One region of the Mesorhizobium sp. Mes31 genome, then DNA from elsewhere that is predicted to be linked to it. Evidence: predicted binding sites of a transcription regulator. Region 1 holds the regulator's gene; each other region holds the start of a gene.
The links. Region 1 encodes PhoB, which activates phosphate uptake and scavenging genes when phosphate is short. Its sites were predicted from a motif close to TGTCATNNANCTGTCAT; they were not measured.

Region 1 (2,271 bases):
AAGCTCATCAGCGACATGGGCGATCTCGCCGGCTCGATGGTCGGCGGTGCGACCAAGGCACTTCTGAATTCCGACAACGCCCTGGCACAGCGCGTTGTCTCCGACGACGCGATCATGGACGCGCGCCAGCGCGAACTCGACGACCGCGCCATCACTCTGATCGCCAAGCGGCAGCCGATGGCCGACGATCTGCGCCATGTCGTCGGTTCGATCCGCATGGCCGGCGACCTCGAGCGCATCGGCGATCTTGCCAAGAACATCGCCAAGCGCGTCGGCACCGTTGGCCTCAGCGTCACGCCTCGCGACCTTTCGCACTCGATCGATGCGATGGCGCAGCTGGTGCTGATCCAGGTGCAGGGCGTGATCGAGGAATACGCCGCCGCCGACGCGGCGGCGCTGGCCAAGCTCAGGAACGACGACGAACGCATCGACGTCAAGTACACGTCCGTGTTCCGCGAACTCCTGACCTACATGATGGAGGATCCGCGCAACATCACCGCGTGCACGCATCTGTTGTTCTGCGCCAAGAACCTCGAACGCATCGGCGATCACGTGACCAACATCGCCGAGAATGCGTATTATGTTTTGACCGGCACACAGCTACCCGCCAATCGCCCGAAGCAGGACGAGACGGCAATGTCCGCGCCGGCGGCATGACGACAGGGGTAAGCAGCCGATGATCGCGCCACGCATCATGGTCGTGGAGGATGAGGAGCCGCTCGGTGTGCTGCTCCGCTACAATCTGGAGTCCGAGGGTTACCAGGTCGAGGTGGTGACGCGCGGCGACGAGGCCGAGATCCGGCTGCAGGAGAACGTCCCCGACCTTCTGGTGCTGGACTGGATGGTGCCGGCGGTTTCAGGCATCGAACTCTGCCGGCGGCTGAGAATGCGCCCCGAGACCGAGCGGCTGCCAATCATCATGCTGACCGCGCGTGGCGAGGAGAGCGACCGCGTGCGCGGCCTTTCCACGGGCGCCGACGATTATCTGGTCAAGCCGTTCTCGACACCGGAGTTCATGGCCAGGGTCAAGGCGCTGCTGCGCCGCGCCAAGCCGGAAGTGCTGTCCAGCGTGCTCAAGGTTGGCGACATCGTGCTCGATCGTGAGTCGCACCGGGTCTATCGCAAGAAGAGCGAGATCCGGCTCGGGCCGACCGAATTCCGCCTGCTCGAATTCATGATGCGCCATCCTGGCCGCGTCTTCTCGCGCAGCCAGCTGCTCGACAATGTCTGGGGCGAGACGATCTATATCGACGAGCGCACGGTGGACGTGCATGTCGGCCGGTTGCGCAAGGCGGTCAACAACGGCCGCATGCCCGATGTCATCCGCACGATCCGCGGGGCGGGTTACGCGATCAGGGAAGACTAGAGCAGTTCACCGTTTCACGGAAACGGCAAACCGCTCTAACTCTTTGTTTTGACGCAATTCCGGACGGAAAACCGTTTCACACTTTTCCTGGAATTGCCCTAGCGAGAGTCCGGGCTCAAACCTGCCGGACGACGGTGCCGATGACGTTGACGAGAAGGCGCGCTGCGGTCAGGGCCGACAGGCCGTCAATGTCGGCGGGAGGATAAAGCTCGACAAGGTCGAATCCCGCGATCCTGGCCCGTCTGCCGAGGCCCCCGATCAGATCGACCACCTGGGTGTAGGTGAGGCCGCCGGGCGAACGCGCCGCCACGCCCGGCATGATACCGGGATCGAGGCCGTCGCAGTCGAGAGTTACGACGACCCGCGCCCCTTCCGGAATATGCCGGAGAGCGGCTTCGACGCCTTGGGCGTGAACCTCGCGGGCGGTTACAAAGCGGCTGCCATAGCGCCGTGCCGCTTCGATTTCGGTGAGGCGAGCGCTGCCGACGCCACGGATGCCGACCTGCACGATGCCGGCGACATGCGGCATCTCGCTTGCGCGGCGCATCGGGTTCGAATAGCCGTAGCGTTCGCCATGCACCTCGTCGCGCCAGTCGATATGGGCGTCGATCTGCAGGATCCAGACCGGCCCGTGATCCGCAAAGCCGGCGAGGAAGGGGATGGGCACGGAATCGTCGCCGCCGAGCAGGATCGGCACGGCCGGTAGTGCCAGAACCTGGCGCGTTTTCGCCTCGATCCGCGCCCTGTTGCCGCTATTGTCATGCATGGTGGTCGCGATGTCGCCGGTGTCGATGCAGCAGACCGGCTTGCCGTCGAACAGCGGGCCGCCGAGATCGAAATCCCAGTGCTCGACGAGCGTGGCATCGCCCTGGCTCGCAACGCGGATGGCGTCGGCGGCCAAGGCG
Region 2 (2,271 bases), on a different contig from region 1:
ATAGTCGTCCGGCAGCTTCGGATCGAGCACGCTTGCGAGCGACATCGCCTCCCATTTCTCGGACAGGTTGTTGTGGTCGTTCGGCGCGCCATTGTGCAAGCCGAAGCGGCCAAGCTCGGCATTGTCGTTGATGTCGATGAACGGCGTCAGCCTGGCCGGTGTCACAGACGGGTCGACAACGCCTTTGGGCGCGACCGGCTTGTCGGCGGCGTCGAAAGGACCGCCGGCGATGTCGGTAGCGCCGGACAGATCGACGATGTTGATCTCGCGGTAGAGCGACGTGTCGCCCTTCAGGCCCTGGCCATTGCCGCTGTCGCGCGCCAGCATCAGGAACGCCGTGTCCGACAGCGCCACGATCTCGCTTTGCGCGGCGACCTTGGTCTTGCCCTTGGCATCCTTGAACACTGGCAGCGGCACGACATATTCGTGCGCCAGCTTGAGATGGGCGAGGTCTGAAGCGTCATAGACCAGCGCCCTGGTGTTCTGGCGGGTTGCCCCGGAATCGCCGCCATCCTGCCTCGCCGCCGATTGCAGCACGGCGATCAGGAACTTGCCGTCCGGTGTCATCGCCATGCCTTCGAGGCCCTGGTTGTTCTGGCGGCCGGTGTCGGGATCCTTGGGATCGGGGTCGGCAGCGCCGGGGCCGGGGTTGTCCGAGGAGAAGTTCGCCGCTCCCTTGCGCATCGGCACCAGTGCCGCCGGCGGCTGGGTCGCCGACATCAGACGACCTCCGGCGGAAAACCGGTAGATGTTGGGGCCATATTCGTCGGAGATGAACATCGAGCCGTCGGGCAGCCGCGCGATCGCCTCGTTGTCGAGGGCGAGCTTGCCATTGGTGGCGGCCGGCAGCATCGGCATGTCGCCGGCGGCCGGACGAACATCCGACAACGGATCGAGCCCGGTGGCGTCCGCGCCCTTGTCGTCGGTGAGAAGCAGGCTGTCGGCGAGCGTCGCCTTGACGCCTGTCTGCTCCTGGCCGGCAGGAGGAGCGGCACCCGGCGCGACGGGGGAGAGCTCGATGGCGATGGCGTTGAGGCGCGGCCGGTAGTCGGTGGTGCCGGCGACATTGTAGCCGCGATCCGGCAGCAGCCAGAGCGAACCCTTGTAGCCAGCCGCGTCATGCGTCCAGCCTGATGCGTCGATCGCCATGCCGGAGCCCGAGCCGAACGTCTCGCCGAACTTGTCGCGCTGATCGGCCGGGATGCGGCCGACGCCGACCAGGCCCTTGTTGACGAGGCCGCCGACGGTGCTGTCGGCGAGCGCCGGCGTCAGGGCGGTGAACAATGCCAGCGCGACGCCAAGCGACGCGGTTCGGTACAGGTGTTTCATGGATGATCCTCTTGTGACAAGCGAGCCGGAGCGGCCGAAGGATGAAAGCTGAAAGAGGCGCCACATCGACGATGCCGCGCGCGCCTCTCCAAAAGCGGTCTACGGCGCGAACATGATGCTTGCGTGACAGCGCGCTACGCATGCCCGCCGGTTTGCTTACGCGCCGACAAAGCCGTGCGCTGGCGCGGCAGAACTGGTCACCGGTCACGCATCGGTTCGACCAGTCATGATGCGTACGGGTTGCACTGGACACTTATGTACAGTGCATGTATGGTGCGGCTTCTGACAGGGAGGGAGATGCCTTGAAGTCGCGCTACCGTGCAGTCGTCATCGGAGGTGGCGTGGTCGGCGCCTCGGTGCTCTATCATCTGACGCGGTTCGGCTGGAGCGATGTGGCGCTGATCGAGCGTGCGGAGCTGACGGCCGGTTCGACCTGGCACGCCGCGGCCGGTTTCCACGCGCTCAACGCCGACCCCAACGTCGCGGCGCTGCAGGACTACACCATCAACCTCTACCGCCAGATCGAGGCCGAGTCCGGCCAGGACATCGGCCTGCACATGACCGGCGGCGTCAACATAGCCAGCGATCTTGCGCGCTGGGAGTGGCTGAAATCGGCATGGGCGGTGTTCCAGTCAGTCGGCATCGAGACAGCCCGCCTGGTCACGCCGGAAGAGATCAAGGAAATCTGCCCGATCGTCGATGTTACGGGTGTGCTCGGCGGCCTGCATGATTCCAACGAAGGTCATCTCGATCCCTACGGAACGACTCATGCCTATGCGGGCGCCGCGAAGAAGCGCGGCGCCGACATCATCCTGCGCAACCGGGTCGTCGAGCTGAAGGCGCGCGCCGACGGAAGCTGGGACGTCGTTACCGAACAGGGCACCATCGTCGCCGAGCATGTCGTCAATGCGGGTGGGCTGTGGGCAAAGCAGCTCGGCCGCA
Region 3 (2,271 bases), on a different contig from region 1:
CACAACCGGTCCTCGTCGCGGATCGGCGGCTCGGACCAGCCGGCGAGCTGTCGCGCGGTCGGGCTGTCGCGGCGGTATTTGCCCGACAGCAATCCTCCGGCGAGCGGGCTCCAGACCAGCACGCCCAGCCCTTGGTCGACCGCAATCGGCAGCAGCTCGTACTCCGCCTCGCGCGCCTCCAGCGTGTAGTGGATCTGCTGGGTGACGAAGCGCGGCTGGTGATGGCTATCGCTGATGGCGAGCCCCTTCATCACTTGCCAGCCGGAATAATTGGAGCAGCCGATATAACGGACCTTGCCTTGGGCAACCAGCGTGTCGAGCGCGGCGATGGTTTCTTCCAGTGGCGTCACTCCGTCCCACTCGTGCAGGAAGTAGATGTCGATGACGTCGGTCTTCAACCGCTTCAGGCTCTTCTCGCATTCGCGGATCAGGTGATAGCGCGACAGGCCTTCATCGTTCGGACCCTTGCCGATCCGCATCCGTGCCTTGGAGGCGATCAGCACGTCGCCCTTGCGCTTGCCGCCGAGGGCCTCGCCGATGATCTCTTCCGAGATGCCGTTCGAATAGACATTGGCGGTGTCGATGAGGTTGATGCCGGCGTCGATGCACAGATCGATCATCCGGCGCGCCTCCTCGAGGTCGGTCTTGCCGACTGCGGAGAAGGCACCGGCGCCGCCGAAGGTCATGGTGCCCATGGTCAGTGTCGAAACCTTCAAGCCGGAACGGCCGAGAGTACGGTATTCCATGTCAGTCCTCGCGATTGCATTGGGGAAAGTGATGCCGGGGAAGGCGCCCCGAATGTGGCTGCTATTTGTAGGACAATTTGCACGACTTGTCGCCATGCCACGACGCCCGATCGATCATGCCTCGTGGGATCTGCAGCGCGGCCTGGACCCTGGCCGACTGCAATAAAACCGTCATTGCCGGCCTATATCAAGTCGGCTCAGGGTCCTTTTCCTGCCGAGGCGAGGGCGCCTGCCAGGATCGCGGATGGCAGCTTGCATGCGGAGCAGCGCAGATGAACGAACCCACACTGAAATCCGGGGCCAAGGACTGGCTTGAAGCCGAACTCGCCGACACGCTCGACGAGGACTATGAGCTCGAAATGTCGGAGCCGGCACTGTCAATGGAGATCGCCAGGATCTACAAGAACGCCCATCCGCCATCGATCGATCGCATGCAATATTTTCGCGACCTGATCAGTCTGCAGTCCGAACTGATCAAGCTGCAGTCCTGGGTCGCCTATCACAAGAGGAAGCTGGTGGTGATCTTCGAGGGCCGCGATTCCGCCGGCAAGGGTGGCGTCATCAAGCGCATCACGCAGCGGCTCAATCCGCGCATCTGCCGTGTCGTGGCGCTGCCGGCGCCCACCGAGCGCGAGAAATCGCAATGGTATTTCCAGCGCTATGTCCCGCATCTGCCGGCCGGCGGCGAGATCGTGCTGTTCGACCGCTCCTGGTACAACCGCTCAGGCGTCGAGCGGGTGATGGGATTTGCCGAACCGGAACAGGTCGAGGAATTTTTCCGCGACGTGCCGGAGTTCGAGCGCATGCTCGTTCGCTCCGGCATCACCGTGGTCAAGTACTGGTTCTCGATCACCGACGAGGAACAGCAGATGCGCTTCCTGATGCGCATCCACGATCCGATGAAGCAGTGGAAGCTGTCGCCGATGGACCTGCAGTCGCGCGTGCGCTGGGAACAGTACACCAAGGCCAAGGAAGAGACCTTCGCCCGCACCAACATTCCCGAGGCCCCCTGGTTCATCGTCGAGGGCAACGACAAGAAGCGGGCACGGCTGAACTGCATCGACCATCTGCTCAAGCAGATGCCGTATGAAGAGGTGCCGCACGAGGAGATCACGCTGCCCGAGCGTGTGTTCAATCCCGAATACGAGCGCCAGACACTGCCGCGCGAGCTTTATGTGCCGGAGAAATATTGAGGTAGACGAAGCTGCGATCTCCCCCCTCGTGGGGGAGATGCCCGGCAGGGCAGAGGGGGGCGTGCGGGATTGCCAGCCTCTCCACAGCCTGTCGACGACGGTCGGAATGCAAAGTCGCTACGGATTGAAGCGCTGGAGGGACAGCGCCCCCCTCTGGCCTGCCGGCCATCTCCCCCACACGCGGGGGGAGATTAGGCTCTCCACCTAACCGCGCTTGATGACAACATGGGTGGCAAGCGCCGTCGCCACCTGTTCGGTGCACTGGTAGCCGAGCTTGGGCATGTCGAGGCCGGCAAAAAGGTTCTCGCCGGCCCCGAGCAGCACCGGCGAGA

Region 2: the regulator PhoB is predicted to act here: its motif matches at 1,442-1,458, upstream of NR193_RS12480 (esterase-like activity of phytase family protein).
Region 3: the regulator PhoB is predicted to act here: its motif matches at 905-921, upstream of ppk2 (polyphosphate kinase 2).

What each region holds. Positions count from the first base shown of each region.
Region 1 covers NZ_JALJRL010000012.1:57,031-59,301, reverse strand. Annotated here, with positions in the region: gene phoU (phosphate signaling complex protein PhoU) at 1-657, shown strand, start outside; gene phoB (phosphate regulon transcriptional regulator PhoB) at 677-1,366, shown strand; gene NR193_RS20650 (agmatinase) at 1,482-2,271, opposite strand, start outside.
Region 2 covers NZ_JALJRL010000006.1:136,814-139,084, forward strand. Annotated here, with positions in the region: gene NR193_RS12480 (esterase-like activity of phytase family protein) at 1-1,329, opposite strand, end outside; gene NR193_RS12485 (FAD-dependent oxidoreductase) at 1,632-2,271, shown strand, end outside.
Region 3 covers NZ_JALJRL010000005.1:94,387-96,657, forward strand. Annotated here, with positions in the region: gene NR193_RS10395 (aldo/keto reductase) at 1-746, opposite strand, end outside; gene ppk2 (polyphosphate kinase 2) at 1,019-1,939, shown strand; gene NR193_RS10405 (dihydrofolate reductase family protein) at 2,144-2,271, opposite strand, start outside.